DNA from 4 places in the Bacteroides coprosuis genome. Region 1 is predicted to be linked to each of the others. Evidence: riboswitches for the same ligand, from Rfam matches in the RefSeq annotation. Region 1 holds a riboswitch; each other region holds the start of a gene.

Evidence for each region. Region 1 has a riboswitch for cobalamin ahead of K8V80_RS09295 (TonB-dependent receptor). Riboswitches for the same ligand answer to the same signal wherever they lie in the genome.
Region 2: it holds a riboswitch for cobalamin, as region 1 does, so the genes downstream of both, K8V80_RS02450 (TonB-dependent receptor) here and K8V80_RS09295 (TonB-dependent receptor) in region 1, are expected to answer to the same signal.
Region 3: it holds a riboswitch for cobalamin, as region 1 does, so the genes downstream of both, K8V80_RS09370 (TonB-dependent receptor) here and K8V80_RS09295 (TonB-dependent receptor) in region 1, are expected to answer to the same signal.
Region 4: it holds a riboswitch for cobalamin, as region 1 does, so the genes downstream of both, K8V80_RS04930 (TonB-dependent receptor) here and K8V80_RS09295 (TonB-dependent receptor) in region 1, are expected to answer to the same signal.

Annotation. Positions count from the first base shown of each region.
Region 1 covers NZ_DYYK01000153.1:4,114-9,120, forward strand. The annotation lists gene K8V80_RS09285 (PKD-like domain-containing protein) at 1-43, opposite strand, end outside; gene K8V80_RS09290 (YncE family protein) at 61-1,251, opposite strand; gene K8V80_RS09295 (TonB-dependent receptor) at 1,264-3,303, opposite strand; cobalamin riboswitch at 3,412-3,615, opposite strand; gene K8V80_RS09300 (ribose-phosphate pyrophosphokinase) at 4,098-5,007, opposite strand, start outside.
Region 2 covers NZ_DYYK01000038.1:2,201-7,207, reverse strand. The annotation lists gene ftcD (glutamate formimidoyltransferase) at 1-11, opposite strand, end outside; gene K8V80_RS02455 (urocanate hydratase) at 33-2,015, opposite strand; cobalamin riboswitch at 2,760-2,958, shown strand; gene K8V80_RS02450 (TonB-dependent receptor) at 3,235-5,007, shown strand, end outside.
Region 3 covers NZ_DYYK01000154.1:8,361-13,367, forward strand. The annotation lists gene K8V80_RS09365 (YncE family protein) at 1-833, opposite strand, end outside; gene K8V80_RS09370 (TonB-dependent receptor) at 830-2,878, opposite strand; cobalamin riboswitch at 3,014-3,220, opposite strand; gene K8V80_RS09375 (alanine/glycine:cation symporter family protein) at 3,903-5,007, shown strand, end outside.
Region 4 covers NZ_DYYK01000082.1:17,761-22,767, forward strand. The annotation lists gene K8V80_RS04920 (hypothetical protein) at 118-414, opposite strand; gene K8V80_RS04925 (hypothetical protein) at 805-1,428, shown strand; cobalamin riboswitch at 1,660-1,859, shown strand; gene K8V80_RS04930 (TonB-dependent receptor) at 1,918-4,293, shown strand; gene K8V80_RS04935 (PepSY domain-containing protein) at 4,306-5,007, shown strand, end outside.

The sequences.
Region 1 (5,007 bases):
GCATCAAGCCAATAGTCTTGCTCCAAGAAGGAAAGTGTTTCATAATTATTGAATTTAACATTATTGAATTTTATTTTTGGACAACAAGTCGAGATTTGTCATTCTTTTGTCTGTAAATACGATGTGTGCAGGAATATCACCCGTCATTACGCTCCATTTCTTTACTCCATTTCTTTTAAAGCAATACAGAGTGCCAGGCGATACATAATCTTTGGCATCTGTAGTGAAGAAATCTTTAGTAACGGGGTTTACAGCGATACCATAAGGCACTTTAATACGTTTTTCTGTGCCATCTTTGATAAATTTACGAGTTACTATCTTTTGTTGTTTTGTATCAAAAATGGCATAGGTTACGGTATTCGATTGTGTGATATGACTCCATTCTACGCTATATACATAGAGTGAATCGCCCGATAGTTCCATATTACTATTGGGCAACAAGCCCAATGTCTTTACTACTTCATCAGTACGAGTATCAATGATGAATGTTTTAGAGCCTATCTTTTTGTAATCTCCACGAGAGGATACATAGAGGTATCCATAATTATCTAGTTCCAGACGATGTAGATTAATACCTACTTCTATCTTTTTGATTTCGGTAAAAGTCTCCAAGTCTATTACAGATACTGTGGTGTCGTATTCGGGTACACGATACCCTCCTGAGTTTGCCACATAGAGTTTGTTGTTGTGAATCACCATCTCTTCGGGTTGATAACCTACAACGCATTTATCTACAATCTGCATAGTACGAGTATCTACCTTTACCACTGTTCCAATAGGTGCATCGGGGTCGATAAGCACAGGACCATTGTACGAACTGACATAGGCATAGTCTTTATCGAATACAATGTATCTGCAGTTGGTAATATCTAAGGTATGTAGATGTTCAGCCGTGTAAACATCCATTACCTCAACTAGGTGAGAGCAGTTGATTACGGCATAAAGTTTATCTCCATAAATCTGAATATCATTCCCTACATCTCCCAGGTTATGAGTTACTTGAGGGTTCACAGTAGGGTAGATGTTTCTAAAATAAGTACCCGACTCGTAATCGAAATAGTCGAGAGTCGATTTGTTGCTTCCCATATTCCCCTCATTGAGCAAGAAGAATCCTTTTATCTCTCCCACTTCTCCCGGAGCGATTTGCTCTTGTTCAGCCCAGAGTAAGTAGTTTTCATCACCTCGACAAGAAGTAATAATGAATGCAGGAATGAAAAGCAGAATTAAATATAGAAATGTTTTAGTTTTCATGATTCAGATGATTTAGAAATGAGCTTTTAATATGACTTTGAAGTTGGTTCCTGGCATAGGGTAGCGACTTACTACTTCATATTGTTGATTAAATAAATTGTTGACTTCTAGGGTTACTTTGTAATCGTTTTTACCCCAATGGAAGTTTCTACCTAGTGAGATGTCACTGGTGTACCAAGCCAACACTTTATTAATTAGAATATTGGCACTCTCTGTATATCGCTCTCCCGAGTAAATAAAGCTGTAGCTCATATCCCATTTGCGGTACTGAGCACTTACAACTGCCGATCCACTATGCCAAGGGATATAGCTGATTTGTCCTTTGTAAGTAATCTCCTCGGGATCAGAATAATCTTGTGCTTTTTGGTAAGTATAATTTAAGCGAGTATTCAATAAAAAATCTTTGAAGGGCTCTACTGTGGCAGCCAAAGCTACATCAACACCTTTAATTTTTACAAGTCCGATGTTCATCATCGTCCATCTAAAGAGCTGTCCACCGGGTTTAGCCAGAATCTTATCTTCAATTTCATTGTAGTAAGCATCTACCTGACCTTCAAAGTCTTTAAAGAAAGGATGGAAGAATGATTTTTGATATGTTAACCCGATGTTATACTGAGTAGCATATTCAGGTTTCAGGTTTGACGTTCCACTACCAATTACAGCAAAGTAGATTTCATTGAAAGTAGGCATTCTAAATATTTTCTTATAGAATCCTCTGAGGTATAGTTCCTGACTAAGCCAAGGTTGGTACGATGCAATCAGAGTAGGGGTGTATCGATCCCAGTTTTTACGAACTTGTTTCTCTTCTTTCATCTTTTCGTGAATAAAAGTACCTAATAAGCTAGCCTGCACTTTTAAGTGATCTATCTGAATTGAGGTTGCTAGGGCTACCCAACCCGAAAAGCGTTGTGGGTATATAAACTCATGGAGGTTGGCATTCATCTTATTCCACTGAAAGTCGCCCGATAGATTGGCTGTCCACCATGGAGTGAGTGTAATGAGATTTGAACTAGAAACATAGCCTTCATGGAGCATATATTTATTATCCACCTTCATTACTACTTGTTCATCTTTCTTGGGATCGGATAAATAATGGAGATAATCATACGCATATTTCCCCACTAAAGAAGTTCGGTAACGAGGGCTAATCTGCTGAGCATAAGAACCTTGTACAAAGAAATTTTTATCCCATTGTCTATCTTCATTCTTGTATAGACCAGGAGTTTGACGAACAATAGCACCAGGATATCCCCTTTCGGAATCATAATAATAGATTTTAGTTTTCCACTCGCCTTTTTTGAGTTTTCCAAAGAGTCCATGTTCGATACGGAAAAACTCTACGTCTCCATTTTGGCGAGTAGCAACGGTATCAAAAGCTCCTCGGTTATCTTGTTTGTTGATTACTTTATATCTAAATCTATACTTTCCACTAGAATACGTATAATCTGCATTCAGTGATGATTTTATGGTTTTACTAAGTTCTTGCTCCCAGAGTAGAGAAGGATTGGCTAAGCCAAAAGAACCCGTTTTGAAAGTAGCGTGTAAATTGTACCTTTTACCCTTTGCAAAAGTAGGCACTTTAGTTCGCATATATACCGAGCTGGCAGAGGCAAAGTCTTTAGCTGGTTGGAAGATAGAGCTTTTCTGACCGTTGTAAAGAGAAATGGTTTCGATGTTGTCGAGAGAAAATCGTCCCAAATCTACCACTCCATTTTGGGCATTCCCTATTTCTACTCCATCAAAGAACACCCCTACGTGTTCGCTCCCCATACTGCGTACATTGATGGTTTTTAGTCCACCAATTCCTCCGTAGTCTTTCAGTTGTACTCCTGAGAAATAGCGTAAAGCATCTGCAATAGAATGTGCATTGAGCCGTTCTAAATCTTTGCCTTTTAGGGATTGTACGGGGATAATATCTTTGGGGATATACTCTTCAACAATTACTACCTCACCCAATTGTTGAATGCTGTCTAATTTACTCTGTGCTTTGATTTGAAAAGCACCAAAAAGGAGTAAGAGAATGGATAAACTAATACTTCTGCTAGTCTTCATAGTGTTTTATTATAAAGCCTGCGGGTGGATAGAAGTATATAATCGAATACCTTAGATATAGATGTATATCTAAAGCAGGATGTAGTAGCTCTATGTCCCGAAAGCTTAAATACAAAAAATGACTTGGCAGGTTTTCTGACTTACTTCATCTTTAACGCATCCTTCCCATCTTTATAAAAGACAGTGGATATTCGATTGGTTAAAGACTGTTGAAGATTACAGCAGCGGGTCTGTTTAAGATTTTCACTTAATTCCCTTTTATTATAAAAGTTTTAGTGGACTTCTATAATCACCAAAATCAGGTGCAAATTTAAATATTATTTAGATATTTAAAAATAAAATAGGAGTATTATTCATTTTAAGAGTAATATATGATACAATGGCTAGTATGAAGCTCTGTTTCTGGTCTCATCGAGGGTTATCGGGTAAGGAATGGCGGAGGTGTAAAAGTCTTTATTCATTGTATGGTTTTATGACGATGAGGGGGTGCAGAAAGTTATGATTCTTCCAGACTCTAAAACTAGCTGAGGCTATTTTATTAAGGAGTGATTTTCTAAATAAAAATGGTGAAATACTCTTTTTTATGATAAAGAGAATCTGCTTGAATAAGAAGTACTTATAAAATAGAGAATTTACTTTGACACCGACATGACGATTGCATGTCGGTGTCAAGATAATAGTTTGTCTATGCCAAGAATGAGAACTCTTCTTTAGGTAGTAGAGAATCGGGGGTATATTAAACAAAAAATCCCGAAGAAGCTTCGGGATTTTTTAATGCATAAAAAAACGCGTAATTAAATAATGTATTGAGAGCTGATGGATTCATTATTTACTACACGCTTAATAGTTTCTGCAAACATATCTGCTATGCTAAGCTGTTTCACTTTGGAACACTTTTTACAGAATGGGATACTATTGGTGAATATCATTTCTGTAAGTGCAGATGATGTTACTCGCTCACTAGCAGGGTCGGACATTACACAGTGGCTAGCAATAGCTCTAACAGATTTTGCACCTGCTTCGATCATTACATTGGCAGCCTTTGTAATAGTACCTGCTGTATCAACGATATCATCAACTAGAATAACGTTTTTACCTTTTACATCACCAATAATTTGCATAGAAGCAACTTCATTGGCTCTTTCTCTTGTTTTGTTACATAACACTAAAGGAACGCCTAGGTACTTAGAGTAAGTATTAGCACGTTTAGAACCTCCAACGTCAGGAGTAGCAATAACTAAATCTTCTAATTGAAGAGATTTGATGTAAGGGATGAATACGGCTGAAGCATAAAGGTGGTCAACTGGAGTGTTGAAGAAACCTTGAATTTGGTCAGCATGTAAGTCCATTGTGATTAGACGGTCTATACCAGCTACGGTAAGCAAGTCGGCAACTAATTTCGCTCCAATTGAGACACGTGGCTTGTCTTTTCTATCTTGACGTGCCCAACCAAAGTAAGGAACTACTGCAATAATACTTTTTGCAGAGGCTCTTTTAGCTGCATCAATCATTAATAGCAGCTCCATTAAGTTGTCAGAGTTAGGGAATGTGGATTGTACTAAGAATACGTTTGCGCCACGGATTGATTCTTCGTATGAAACAGCAAACTCACCGTCAGCAAAGTGAGTAATATTCATGTTACCAAGAGGACAATCTAGGCTTTGGCAGATTTTCTCTGCAAGATATCTCGAGTTGGTACCCGAG
Region 2 (5,007 bases), on a different contig from region 1:
GTCCAGGTCATAATTCTGATTTTAATATATTATTATTTGATAAGATCTTTGATTAACTCATCGTCTGCTACATAAGGCATGGTGATGTGGTAGTAATCACTGTGGGTTTGATTAAACTCTTCGCTTGTTTCAATAGCGTGTTCGTTACGTGCCCATGAACGACGAGCTACACCTCCCATAACGTCCCAAATCATAGCCGATTTTAGGATTTCATCTACACGGCGACTTCCATCGCATACCATACCAAAACCTCCGTTAACAGACTTTCCGATACCTACTCCACCACCATTGTGAAGGGCTACTAAACTCATACCTCGAGCACAGTTACCGGCAAAGCATTGTACAGCCATATCAGCCATCACATTACTTCCGTCTTTGATATTTGATGTTTCTCTAAATGGAGAATCGGTACCACTTACGTCGTGATGATCTCTACCTAACATGATAGGTCCAACTTCACCATTACGTACCATTTCATTAAACTTCAATGCAATATTCATTCTACCTAAAGCATCTTGATAAAGAATACGGGCTTGAGTACCTACAACTAATTGATTCTTTTCTGCATCTCTAATCCAGATATAGTTATCCATATCCTGTCCTCTTCTATCTTTGTCGATGCAAGCCATAGCCGCCTCATCCGTTTTATGAAGGTCTTCTTTCTTTCCACTTAGGCATACCCAACGGAATGGACCATATCCATAATCAAATAGTTTAGGACCCATAATATCTTCTACATAACTAGGCCAGATAAATCCATCTTTTTCATCTATTCCATTCTTGGAGATTTCTTTTACGCCAGCATCATAAATAGCTTTCATAAAAGAGTTTCCATAATCGAAGAAGTAGGTTCCTTTGGCTACTAACTTCTCAATTACATGGAAGTGACGAACCAATGTTTCATCTACCAACTGATTGAATTTCTTAGGATTTTCTTCTAATAAGCGAGTTCTCTCTTCAAAGCTAATGCCCACAGGACAGTAACCTCCCTCATACACAGCATGACAAGAAGTTTGGTCTGATAAAAGTTCGATATGAATATTGTTTTCTACAGCATATTCGAGCAAGTCTACAATATTACCATGATAAGCTATAGAGCTAGCTTCTTTCTTAGCCATAGATTCTTGGGCTAAACGGAAAGCTTCTGGAATTTCTTCGGCAATATGGCTTACCCAACCTTGATCATAACGAGTTTGTATTCGAGAAGAGTCAACTTCAGCAATAATGGCTGTAGCACCTGATATTTCTGCTGCTTTGGGTTGAGCTCCACTCATACCTCCTAGTCCAGAAGAGACAAATAAGTGTCCTCTCAAATCTCCATCCTCGGGTACACCTAGTTTCATTCTACCCGCATTTAGCAATGTATTAAATGTTCCGTGAACAATTCCTTGAGGTCCGATATACATCCATCCACCAGCAGTCATCTGACCATAATTGGCTACACCCATTTGTGCAGCAATGTGCCAATCGTGCTGATTATCAAACATACCAATCATCATTGAGTTGGTAAGGATTACTCTTGGAGCCTCTGGTTTCGATTTAAATAAGCCTAGAGGATGTCCAGATTCTAATACAAGTGTCTGATCTTCGGTTAGTACTTCAAGATATTGTTTTATTAGTTGGTATTGCATCCAGTTTTGGCATACCTGACCCGTTTCACCGTAGGTTACCAATTCATAAGGATATAGAGCCACATCGAAGCAAAGATTATTATCAATCATGACTTGAAAGGCTTTTCCTTCTACACATTTACCTTTATATTCATCAATCGATTTAGCCTTTAAATCTCCTTGAGGTCTGTATCGGTATCCATAAATTCTACCATGAGTATGAAGCTCTTCTAAGAATTCAGGAGCTAACTCTTTATGTAAGTTTTTAGGAATATAGCGTAATGCATTTTTTAACGCTATTTCTGTCTGTGCTTTTGTAAGCGTGTATCCCCTATTGGGAGCACGTCTTATACCCTCAACAAAACTAGGGTATTTAGGTAGTTCGGTTGATAGTGATATATTCATAATATTCGAATTTAAGTGTTGTAGGAAAGATATAAACTTTTTAACAGAAAAAGTAGTAATCCGATTAAAAAAGTTATAATTATTCAACTGATATAGAATGACTTAAACAAGCTTTTTAGCTGCATATAAAAACGAATTGTCAGCAGAAATAAAGAAGAAGTAACTTTAAACTCATATTTAAATTAAATTTCTATTGATATGATATTATAATCGCTTCAATTCTTTCTCTAAACTTTTTTTAAACAAGAAGAATATAGGCAAGAGAAGGAAAAGCTTAGCTTATAATTCACCCCTAAAACGAGTATCCATAAGAACCTCTTTAGTTCTTGATACAATGAATACTTTTCTTCTCTATTCTCTGTTACACTTCACAACAAAATACTACTTACTATATATTATAATAAGGTCTTAAAGCTTTTATATCTAATCGAACCCCATAAGACTTCTCTTCCAATGCGAAATTTAAAGAGAAGTCTCATTTTATTTTTGTTTGAATATCTTCCTCAATATTAAAAAAAATGACAGTAATTCGTCCTTTTCTTCTATCATTTAATTACTCTCTATCTCTCGTAATTTAAAGTCCAACAACTTCCCTAAGTTCTTCATTTATAACAAATAAACATCACTATTTGTAAAATATACTTAAAAATAAAGACTTTGTTAAAATAACACATAATCACTATTCATTAATAATCAATCTATTAAGAAATATTCTATTTTTATTTGTAAATAAACATTAATATCTATCTTTGTAATCGTTTTGGTAATCGGATACAATTTCAAATCTCCGATGTAAGGGAATCCAGTGAGATACTGGAGCTGTACCTGCAGCTGTAAATCCTCATTATGTTAGTTGAATTGCCGCAACACTGTGTAAAAATAAACATGGGAAGTTTTTCAACTAGAGGAAAGCCAGAAGACCTGCCAGATAATTAAGAAAACACCAAGCTTCCAGGATTTGAAGTCAATGTGCATTACACAAATAATGTATTCCTACTTTATTCTCCACTGAGGAAACTCGATGTTTTTATATTAGATCAATTATTAATATAAAACAGAGATGCTCAACTTATTTACGCCCTCATTATTTCGATTATCGAAGTTTTACCTTTTATGTATATCAAGCTATTTATTAGTTGATAGGCACAAACCCTTAATAGACTGAACTCAAAATTACAAACATTCCTCCATACGTAATCCATAAAACAATCAACTACGAATGAAATACGTTCTACTCTTTTTATCCTTTTTCTTCACTATTCCTGCTTTCTCTCAAAGTAATTATACGATTTCGGGACAAGTAAAAGACACCAAAGGCAACCCTATTTCTCAAGCTCTTATCGTGGATAGTAAAAAGAATAAAGGTACTTATACTAACGATAAAGGATATTATCAGATTGATCTACAAGTTGGTAAAAACACTCTTACTGCCACTTGCTTTGGCTATAAAGATGCCTCTATAACTCTTCAGGTAAGTAGAAATGAGGTAGTAAACTTTCAATTGAAGGAGCAACCTCTCCTACTCCAAGATGTACAAGTTTATGGGAAGTCGAAGAGCCTGCAAACCCGTGAAGGAGTTTTTGCCGTGAATGCTCTTGATGTGAAACCCATCATCAGCAACCTGAATAATCTCAACACTTTAGTGGGAAGAAGTTCGGGTATTAAAGTACGTGAAGATGGGGGTGTAGGTGCCAATTTTGATTTAACTATCAATGGTTTATCGGGCAATGCCATACGCTATTTTATTGATGGTGTGCCTCTTTCATCTATGGGAAGTGGCATCAATTTATCCAATTTACCAATCAACATTGTAGATCGTATTGAAGTTTATAAGGGTTCTGTACCTGTTGAACTAGGTTCTGATGCTCTAGGTGGAGCAATCAATATCATCACCAAAAATGATATACAAGATTACTTAGATGTTTCCTATGGGATAGGTTCATTTGATACGCACAAAGCCGACTTGAGTGGACAATATACTCTTGCTAAAACAGGTATTATCATAAAGCCAACTCTAGGACTCAACTTTTCCAAGAACAACTATAAGATGAAGAATGTAGAAGTATGGAACAAAGAAGAACAAGAATTTCAAGAAATAGATACGAAGCGTTTTCACGACAAATACTTCTCTGCCTTTGGAAAGGTTGAAGTTGGGGTTACTCGCAAAAGATGGGCAGATAGTTTCTTCATTTCTGCTTCAGCCTCATCTATCAATAAGCAACTCCAAACGGGTTCGGTACAAACATTTGTTTACGGTAAAGCAAAGAGAGAGAATGAGGCTTACACCCTTGCTGCTCATTATAAAAAACAAAACTTTATTGTTCGCAAATTAGCAGCAGATCTCACTCTATCGCACTCGTGGGATAAATCTATGGTAGTAGATACTGCCTACAGAAAATACAGTTGGGATGGTAGTTACCAAGAGAGTTCAAGAAATGAAATATTAGGAAGAAGAAAGTCTATCCGACATATCAAACGACCCAAAACTCATCTCCGTTCCAACTTTAATTACAAGTTGAACCCTAGTCATAATCTAAACTTAAATTATCTCTTAAACCGAACAAGTAACGACAGATATGATGAGCTAGATGAAGAGTTTGAACCCTCAAAGGATAAGTTAACAAAACACATTATAGGGCTATCCTATCAACAGAATTTCTGGAAAGAGAAGTTATCTAATACCTTTTTCGCAAAGAATTATATCAACCACCTATCAATAGGGCAAACTGATTTGTCGTGGATTACAGGTTCTAAAGATGTTCCACAATCTTCTACAACCAACAACTGGGGTTATGGACTAGCTAGCCGATTGAATATCTTTCAAGCCTTGGCCATCAAGGCTTCTTATGAGCATAGTGTACGCCTTCCTCTTTCCAGAGAATATCTGGGTAATGGAACAACAATCTATCCCAATTTCAGTCTAAAGCCTGAAAACAGTAATAATATAAATTTCGGACTCTTTGGTTCGATAGGTTCGCCCAATGCGCATCAA
Region 3 (5,007 bases), on a different contig from region 1:
CCACTTAGACATAATTCACTTGCTCCTACTCCGAGAGATTGCACTACCTCATCTTTTTGAGGATCGATAATGAATATATCTGAACGAACACCTTTGTAGTCTCCTCGAGAAGATACATAGATCAAGCCATTGGGAGCTAAAACCATGCGGTGTAGATTGATCGCTACATCTATCTTCTGAATCTCCTCAAAGCTATCTAAGTCTATTACAGATACAGTAGTATCATAATTAGGAACTCGGTAACCTCCTGAGTTGGCTACATAGAGCTTATTATTTACAATCACCATCTCTTCGGGTTGGTAGCCTACTTGTACCTTTCGGGTTAGCTCTAATGAAGTCGTATCTATCTCCGCCACAAAACCTTTTTCTGCATTGGGATCAACACCTATCGGACCCGAATAAGAACTGACATAAGCTTTATCTTGATGAAAAGCAAGGTATCGACAATTGGGGACAGTGATTACTTTCTGCCTCTGTGCCGTCCATTTATTCATGACTTCTATCTTATTCGAAGCATTAATGACAGCATAGAGTTTGTTCCCGTAAATCTTTAAATCATTCCCTACATCACCCAGTTCTTTGATTGCATTGGGGTTGAGTTCAGAGTAGATATCGGTAGAGTAGTAACCCGTACGGTAATCAAAATAATCAATGCTAGCTCGGTTCATTCCCATATTACCTTCATTGAGAATATAGAAGCCCAAAGTCTTAGAATCTGGACGAGGGTACGCCACTTGTTCTTTATTGGACTTAAAAATATATTCATCCTTTCTACATGAAGGAAGTAGAAAAACAGATGCTAAAGCAAGAATGAAAAGAGTGTAGTTTCTCATAATTCTATCCCTATAATAAATTTAAATGTTCGCCCAGGCATGGGGTAATTGTAGATTACTTCGTATTGCTGATCAAATAGATTGTTTACTTCTACAGATGCATTCGCCTTCAGTTTACTGAATTGGAACTGTTTTTGAAGGGCAATATCATGTGTGTACCAAGGCTGGACTTTATTTTTCTCAATATTGTTAAAGGCTCCATTATAGCGTTCGCCAACATAGAAGAAGCTATAGTTCAAATTCCATGATTTGTAAGAAGCCGAGCAGATGGCAGAACCACTATGCCAAGGTGTATAAGGTATCTGATCGCCATAGGAAGAGAGAGGTAGTCCAAAAATCTTCGTATAATCTTTCTGCTCCGAATAAGCATAACTTAGGTTTGTCGCCACTTGAATAGCTCCGAAATGCATATCCAAGGCAGCAGAGGCTTCAACTCCTTTCCCTTTCACTTTTCCTACATTGCTCATCATCCATCGGAAGAGGTTTCCTGTGGGGGCAGCAATTATCTTATCGGTTGTACGGGTAAGATAGGCATCTGTTTGAATAGAAAACTTATCGAATACTGAATGACGGAAAGGGAGATTATAGGTAAACCCTAGATTCACCTGATTCACATATTCGGGATTCAAAGCCGATGAGCCAACTTGTGTATAGTACAAATCATTAAATGTAGGCATTCTGAATACTCGCTTGGCAAAAGCTCTTACATTGAAATCATGATTCTGAAAAGGTTTATAACCCAAGAACACGGCTGGACTGAATTCCTTTTTATTGGGACCCGCAGCTCCGTTTCTCACGGTTTCGTGCACAAAGGCTCCATTTACACTGACCATTGCCTTGAACTTACCCAAGTTAAGTGAAGTAGCCAATGCACCCAATAACGTATAGCGTGTAGGGTATGCAAAGGCTGTAGATATTCCCAAGCGAGTAGCATTGAGCTTATTCCACTGAAAATCTGCCGAGGCAGATACATCCCACCAATCGGTAATATTGTACATATTAATTACAGAGGCATAGATTTCTTGCTGGTAATAGGTATCGTCAAACTGAGCACTTTCTGTGACTACATCGCCCAATACGTGTGTGGTATCTCGAGCAATATAATTCATCTTATCAAAGGCATATTTACCTTTGAACTGGAAATGGTATTGATCTGAAAAATCTTTGGTGAACTCTCCTTGGGCAAAGAAGTTCTTATCCTTCTGTCTAAAGCCATCATCAAATTTGTTGGCTACTATTGCACCAGGCGCACCTCGGTTGGAATCGTAATAATAAGCTTTGGCAGACCATCCTCCATCTTCTATTCTTCCAAAGAAGGCAGTTTCTAAACGATAAGCTTCTACATCACTGTTTGTACGAGTGGCAGTAGTATCGTAGGCCAAAGTACCATCTAAGTTCTTTCGTTTATATCGAAATTTATAACGACCATTTGTTTTGGTCATCTCCCCACTCGCACTCATAGTAACGGAAGGTGAAATACGCTGTTCTACACGAAAAGAGGGATTTATAAAATCGATAGACATCGCTTTGTAACGAAGAATAACATTAGTCTTCTTATCTCCCACAAAGCGTGGACGTTTGGTTTTTAAGTAAACCGTTGAGGCAGCACTAAAGTCTTTGGCCGATTGAAAGATATCGCTCTTCTGACCATTATAAAGGGAGAGCTCTTCCATATCATCTAGTGAATATTTCCCTAAATCGATGACTCCATTTTGTGCATTATTTAGCTCTATTCCATCATAGAATACCCCCACATGGTGACTACCCATATTACGGACATCTATTGTCTTCAAGCCACCAATACCTCCATAGTCTTTTACTTGAATACCCGAGAAGTAACGAAGTGCATCTGCTACACTATGCACGCTGAGTGTTTGAAGTATGTCTCCTGATAGCTTTTGAACAGGAATTATCTCTTCGAAAGGTTTTGCCGTAATCACTACCTCCTGTAAATACTGGAGGCTGTCTAGTTTATTTTGGGCATAATGGGTACAAGGAAAGGCACATAGCATACCTCCCAATAATATTTTTTTAATATTATTCATTCTTCTAGTGTATGTTTGTTTTACAAACTACAGCCAACGGGGATAGAGATTTAAAGATATAATTCAAGTAGAGGATAAAAGTATTTACAGCTTACTCCTATCATAAATGTCTTAAAGCTCTAGTCCCAGAAAGCTTTGTAACTTATATTATTGGCAGGTCTTCTGACTTTTTCTCTCTTTAAATAGCCTTCCCATCGCGTATCAGACAGTGGCTCAAGCGGTATTTAAAGTAATTAATTAAGAATTACAGCAGCGGGTCTGTTCAGGATTTACACCTGATTCCCTTTTCAATGACGAAATAATAGATTTCTATTTCGCATCACCAATAACGCAGCTAAGGTATGAAATTTATAAAGTAAATAACAACTATTTACAATTTAATTGAGCAGAAAAAAATCCTATCGAGTACTCATGTAAAGCCATTGCAAGGCTCTTTTGGGCTACTTATACTCTTCCAAAAAAGATCTTTTGAGAACAAGATTAGTTCGTTAAAATTACGATCAGGATTCATCTGTCATTTATTCTCGAATCAATACTCAAAATATAACATCAGAAAAAGATTTTATTGAGCAATTAGTCAAAACACAATGTAAAGATTTTGATTTCTTTTTTACAACTAACAGATTGTTATTCATATTAATTTAAAAGCAGAAATACGTATTTAAATACAAATATGTTGCAAAACATGTATTCCATTAACTTAACGATTTAGCCGTTACACATTTCCACCAATAAAGACACATAAGCGTACTATAGTAGCAATTATAGAGTTTTATATGACAGAATATCACTCTCTTTAAATAATCAAAAAGTTTTACATATATTCAAGAATTGTATCAAATAGTAAAAAAAGTTTAATTGCTTTGCTCTTTATATTGTAAAATATCGTAAATTATTTGCACTTAATAAATATTTATAGACTTTTGCACGTTTTATTTTTTATTACACACATATACGAAAAGACAAGATGAATAAATCGAGACACTTTAATCCTTAATTATTAACTAAAAATTACACTCTGCTTATGCTAATCTTTATTTCTCAAGAAGAACTGTTGGAGTCGGTTAGACACATCAACAACACCTATTTAGGACCCATTCTTATTGTGTTCTTATTGGGTGCAGGCTTGTACTACACTATTCGCTTACATTTTATTCAGCGTCATGTGTTCCGAGCCTTTCGATTAACTTTTAAAGGAGCATTCAAGAGATGTAAAGCTACCAAAGCAGAAGGAATGAGTCAGTTTCAAGCTTTATCTACCGCTGTCGCTGCTCAGTTGGGTACTGGTAATATCATAGGTGTAGCAACCGCGATTGCTGCGGGTGGTCCAGGTGCTGTGTTTTGGCTCTGGGTAAGTGCACTTGTAGGTATGGCAACCAACTATGCCGAAGCTGTTTTATCGCAGTTATATAAAACATCCATTGATGGACATGTGGTAGGTGGTCCTGCCTATTATATATTAAAAGGATTGAAGAGTAAATTCTTAGCTACCTTTTTTGCCATAGTAGCAGTTATCGTATTGGGATTTATGGGCACCATTGTTCAGTCCAATTCTATTTGCTTAACACTGACCAATGTTCTCCCCGTTAAATCTATTTATATCGGTATTGTTGTGGCTATCATTGTTGGATTCATTCTTATCGGTGGTATCACACGTATTGCTGCTTTTGCTGAAAAAGTAGTACCTATTATGGCTTGTATCTACATCACGGGCGGACTTATTGTGATTGGTATGAATTACGAACACGTGGTACCCGCTATTGAGTCTATATTTGTAGGGGCTTTCTCTCCTCAAAGTTTAGGTGGTGGTGTACTGGGTATTACCATTATGAAAGCTATGCGATATGGTATATCTAGAGGTTTATTCTCCAATGAAGCTGGTATTGGTACAACTCCACACGCTCATGCCGTAGCCAAAGTAAAGCATCCTTACGAACAAGGTATGATGGCTTTGGTGGGTGTTGGGACCAACTTTATAGTTTGTACAATCTCTGCTTTAATTGTACTAGTTACAGGAACCCACCTTACCAATTCGGGTGCAGATGCTGCCCAAGCCTCTTTTGGAACAGCTTTTGGAGAAGGTGGATTAATATTTGTTGCAGTAACCCTCTTCTTCTTCTCACTCACAA
Region 4 (5,007 bases), on a different contig from region 1:
TCAATTTGCCTCCACTCTACTCTTCCATATTTAGACAACACTCATCCCTAATTTTCCCCAAAAGCCAAGAGGATGTGCCAAAAGGCACATCCTCTTGGCTTTACTCTGTCTTCTGTTTTATAAAAAGGCTGGTTTAAAGTAATAGTTTACGTCCAAGCCAAAAGTGAAAAGCATAAGGGCTAGCACAAGTACTATGGATACGTCTAATTCTTTATGTTTAAATATTTTGACGCAAAAGATAGAGAATAGAACTGTAATAATAGCAAGTTGCATCAGAAAGTAAATTTCGGGCATAACAGAATAGAACAGCCCTGAAACCAAATACAATATAAAACAGGTAATCGTAAGCTTCGTCGTTTTAAATAAAGCTGGCCCCATTTTGCTTATGGGTACATCTCCGAAAAGTATATTCATAGCAGGTTAGTTTAAGGTTATATACATTACTTATATTTCAATATGCGGCATTACCAATAGTTGAATTTAGGATGAATAAGCAGTGTGTTCAAGCCGTTACATTACATCTTAATCCAACTTCTTCTATCATTTATTCCAGAAGAGAATAATACACCGAACTAAATATACTTATAACCAATCATTTAAGCCAATTTTAGGGGTAGATAAATGTTTACAAATAAGAGATAAAGCATTTGATAGTTTGTAAAAGCTCTATTAAATGGTCTATAAATCAGGGGTCGGATAGCTTTAAGAATGTGAATAAAATCAACAAATAGAACATTTATATATAAAAAAAGACTAGAAGAATAATCTTTTTAGATGATCTGTATGTTTACTAAACAAGACCTCATGTCAAACATAGTAACTGAGGAGAAACAAATGAAACATTTTTATTTACTTTTTAGTCTATTTCTGTGCCTTTCATGTTCTCAAACTAGAGATCCAAATCAAGAGTTGAGAGATTATCTTAATTTCAATTTAGGTGGCACCCATTACGAGATTGTTCATGTTGAGGAGCCTGATAGTTCCTATTCACCACTTAGCAGCTTGCTGGGTTCTCGTTATTATATGAGAGATACAAATATGAAATTCCAATTAAGGCACAAACAGCTTATTGTAGATGATGTTACTAATAATCATTGGAGCGATGATTTACAATTGACAATGCAAAAGTCCGATTCTATTATAAAGAAATATCATAAAGCTGCTCAGCAAGAGTATGCTAAATATCTGCTTCCTAAGCGTGAACAGCCTATTCCAAATTGTAAAATAAGAAAAGCCACCCTTATAATCAGTGGTGATACGGTACATGGACAATTTTTCTATAATGCAGATGGCAAAACAATAGGTCACTGCATCACTCGCATCGAAAAATATATGAATGATGTAGAAGAAGAATATAAAAAATGGGGACTTATACGCTATAGTGCCGAGCTAGATCTAGAAAAACTAGCTAGTGAGCACAGGCATTAACTCATTCTTTTCATTTTAAATAAGAATAAAGGCTACCTAATTGGTGGCTTTTTTCTTTTACATAAAGTTCAAACAAACGCAATATTTCAACACGCAAGACAAAACTTTAATTCTTTTCATTTACTTAAAGTCTCTATTTATAGGCACTAGTAGAAAACTTTGTAAAAACAAGTCCAATCATATAGGCACTAAAAATACTGACAAACAGAATTACTTATAAAGAAAAGTTTCTATATTTGCCACCATGATGGTGCTTTTCTAGCTATTCTACTAGAGAAGTAAAAGAGAATCCAGTGAAAATCTGGAACAGTACCCGCTACTGTAAGTTCGTAAGAATCTTTGTAATCTTCATTGCCACTGTTACCATTAGAGTAATGGGAAGGCTTACAAAGTGAACAAGTCAGGAAACCTGCCATCAGCATTCAACATGCATTATTTTAAAAATTCCCGGGGAAAGGAATTTTGTAAAACACTATTATAATATCACTTATGAAACACAAAATGTTTAGAGTGTCGATGGACACTTGTCGCAAGGCTGCGTTGTGCCTTCTTGCGACTTGCTCAGGTGCGACTTATGCTCAACAAAAGAGCTTAACCGATTCTATCTTCAAAATGCATGAGATAGAAGTATGTGCTGATAAATACGTTGTACCCAAAATCAACAAACTACCTGTACCGCTACAGTTTATGCCCATTACAGTCAATTCTATCTCGGGAGAGCTTCTCGAAAACAGAAATATAGTAGATTTGAATGAGGCTGTAAAGTTTCTTCCCTCTACCCGACTGCGTACTACTTACGGAGGTTTTACACAGTTTTCTGTTCGTGGATTCGATCACACCCCTATTATGATAGATGGGGTACGTGATGAACGTACGTCAATTAATAATTCAGCTCCACTACCCGATTTAAGTTCTTGTGAGACTGTAGAATTAATTAAAGGACCAGCATCTGTGTTGTATGGACACTCGGTAGTTGGTGGTGTACTCAATGTAGTACGAAAGTCGCCTGTAGCCCAACCCTTAGTTAAGGCTAGAATGAGTTATGGAACATGGAATAATAAGCAATCCTCTATCGACTTGGGTGGCAAAGTTTATGGAAATATGAATTACCGAGCTACGCTAAATTACAGTGATAATGAAGGTTATAGACAAACCAACAACAAGAGATTCTCTGGATATTTAGCTCTAGGAGGGAAAATCAATGAACATCACTTTTTAGAGTTGAGAGGTGGTTTTAACAGAGATAAATACGGAACTGAAATAGGTTTGCCCGCCACTATGAAAAGCGATATCTATGATGCAAATGATAATGAAATCTACTTAAATAAGGATGAATCTCTTCCTGGATTAAACCCAAAATGGAGATACAATAATGAATCTGATTTCCTCAAGAACAAGGCAGAGAACCTCCAACTAACCTATACTTATACACACTCAGATGCCTTTAAGCTTGATAATCGTTTTTCATACAATCACGATATCATCGACTATTTCAGCACCGAGTCTATCCCCTATTTAGAAAGCGATAATCCTATTTACAAGCATTATTACCTTAAAGATAATAAAGGGACAAAAAAGTATATTTGTTTAGATACAGTGCAAATCACTTATCCTTTACGTTTTGCCTATGATGTGCATTCATACAATGAGCAACTAGAAGCTTCTGGAAGTATCCAGCTAAATAACGGAATGAAATACAACTACCTTGCAGGATATAATTTTGTGGCTTTCTTCCGTGAAAATTATCGTGGTTATGGAGGAGGTAAACCTTTGACTGATTTTATTGAAGGTCCTGGATTGTTTTCTAAAATTCCGGTAAATAATCCCCAAAGTATGGGCTATATGAAGCCTCACTTTGGTTTTGCGGGTGTAGCAGAAAGCTATACTCACGGTTTGTATATCCAAAACCTATTTGAGTTTTCAGATAAATTGAAAATGATGGTGGCTGGACGATTTGATTATTTTGCATACAAATATGCAAGTGCCGATGTGAAAGATTCCGAAAAGATGGGCTATACCAATCGCCAATCTTATGATAAGATGCACACTACAGCATTTACTTATCGTGCGGGACTAGTCTATTTACCCACAGAAAAGCTTTCTTTCTATGCTTCTTATGCCAATCTATACCTACCTTACAGAGATTTCCCTAATACAGATGCCACTATCTATATCAATGAAGATGGTGAACGATTCTACCCAACAGGCTCAAAGACTTTCAAACCTCAATCGGGCTTTCAAGCAGAGGTAGGTGGACGCTTTAAATGGAATCAATACCTTGAGGCTTCGGCAAGCTTATTCTACATTCGTAAGAACAATGAAAAGAAAACCTTGGCAAGAAGATTTGAAGATCCAGAAGATGACAATATTTTAAAAACAGTTGTAGGTATTGTAGGTAGCACAGCCTCTCAAGGTCTTGAGTTAGAATTAAAATCAAACCCTCTACCTGGACTTTTCTTCAATGCGGGCTATGCCTTTACCGATGCAAAGATTCGTAAAATGAAAAAGACAGCTTTATTGCCATTAAACGATACCGAAAAAGGTTCTCTACTGCCTAATGCACCTCGTAATACTTTTGTTTTAGCTGGAGATTACACAGTTCAGAAAGGTATGCTACGCAATTTAGGGGTAAACATCACTGTTTCTTATATGGATAAAGTAGCTCACGACTTAGTTCGTACGGTGGAATTTGATCGCTACTGGTTAACAGATTTAGGTTTGGGCTACCGACTAGATAATGGAATTGGATTAGCTTTAAACGTGCGAAATGTATTTAACAAAAGCTACCACACTCAATCTTTGGGAAGACAACTTGTGCCAAGTGATCCTCGCAATATTATGGCTACTGTTTCTTATACTTTATAATAAGATATATTCATGTTTAAAAGATTATTATATTCATTACACAGAGTACTGGGAACTATTCTCAGTATTCTGTTTTTGATTTGGTTCTTGTCGGGTTTCGTGATGATCTATCACAGCTTTCCACAAGTGGGTGCAGCAGATCGATGGGACAAATTAGATCCTCTTTCTAGTAATCTTATACCTTTAGATTCACTAGATATTCCAACGAACGACTGGCGTGCCATTGAGCTTAAATCTATCACTCACAATCCTACTCTATATCTATCTTCTAAAGACACTACTTATACTTTATCTGTAAATGGTAGAGAGGTGGAGAGTGTAGATATATGGAGCTATGCAAAACGGTGGAGTATGGGTTCTATTGCTAAAGTGGATACGATGTATCATTTAGATCAGTGGAATCCCTTTTCTTCGCGAAGAGACCATTTTCCTCTTTATAAATTTTATTTTGATGACCCAGAAAAACATCAGCTCTATGTATCATCTCATACAGGAGAAGCACTACAGTTTACAAGCCAGTCGAGCCGAATCTGGTCATGGCTAGGCGCTATCCCACACTGGGTATATTTTACGAGTCTTCGACAAGATCTACAATTGTGGAAAGATGTAGTAATTGCTTTATCGGGTATCGGAGCAATTATGTGTCTTGTCGGTGGAATATGGGGTGTAGATATGTACATCAAAACCTACCGACGCAAACGAAAATGGGCTTCT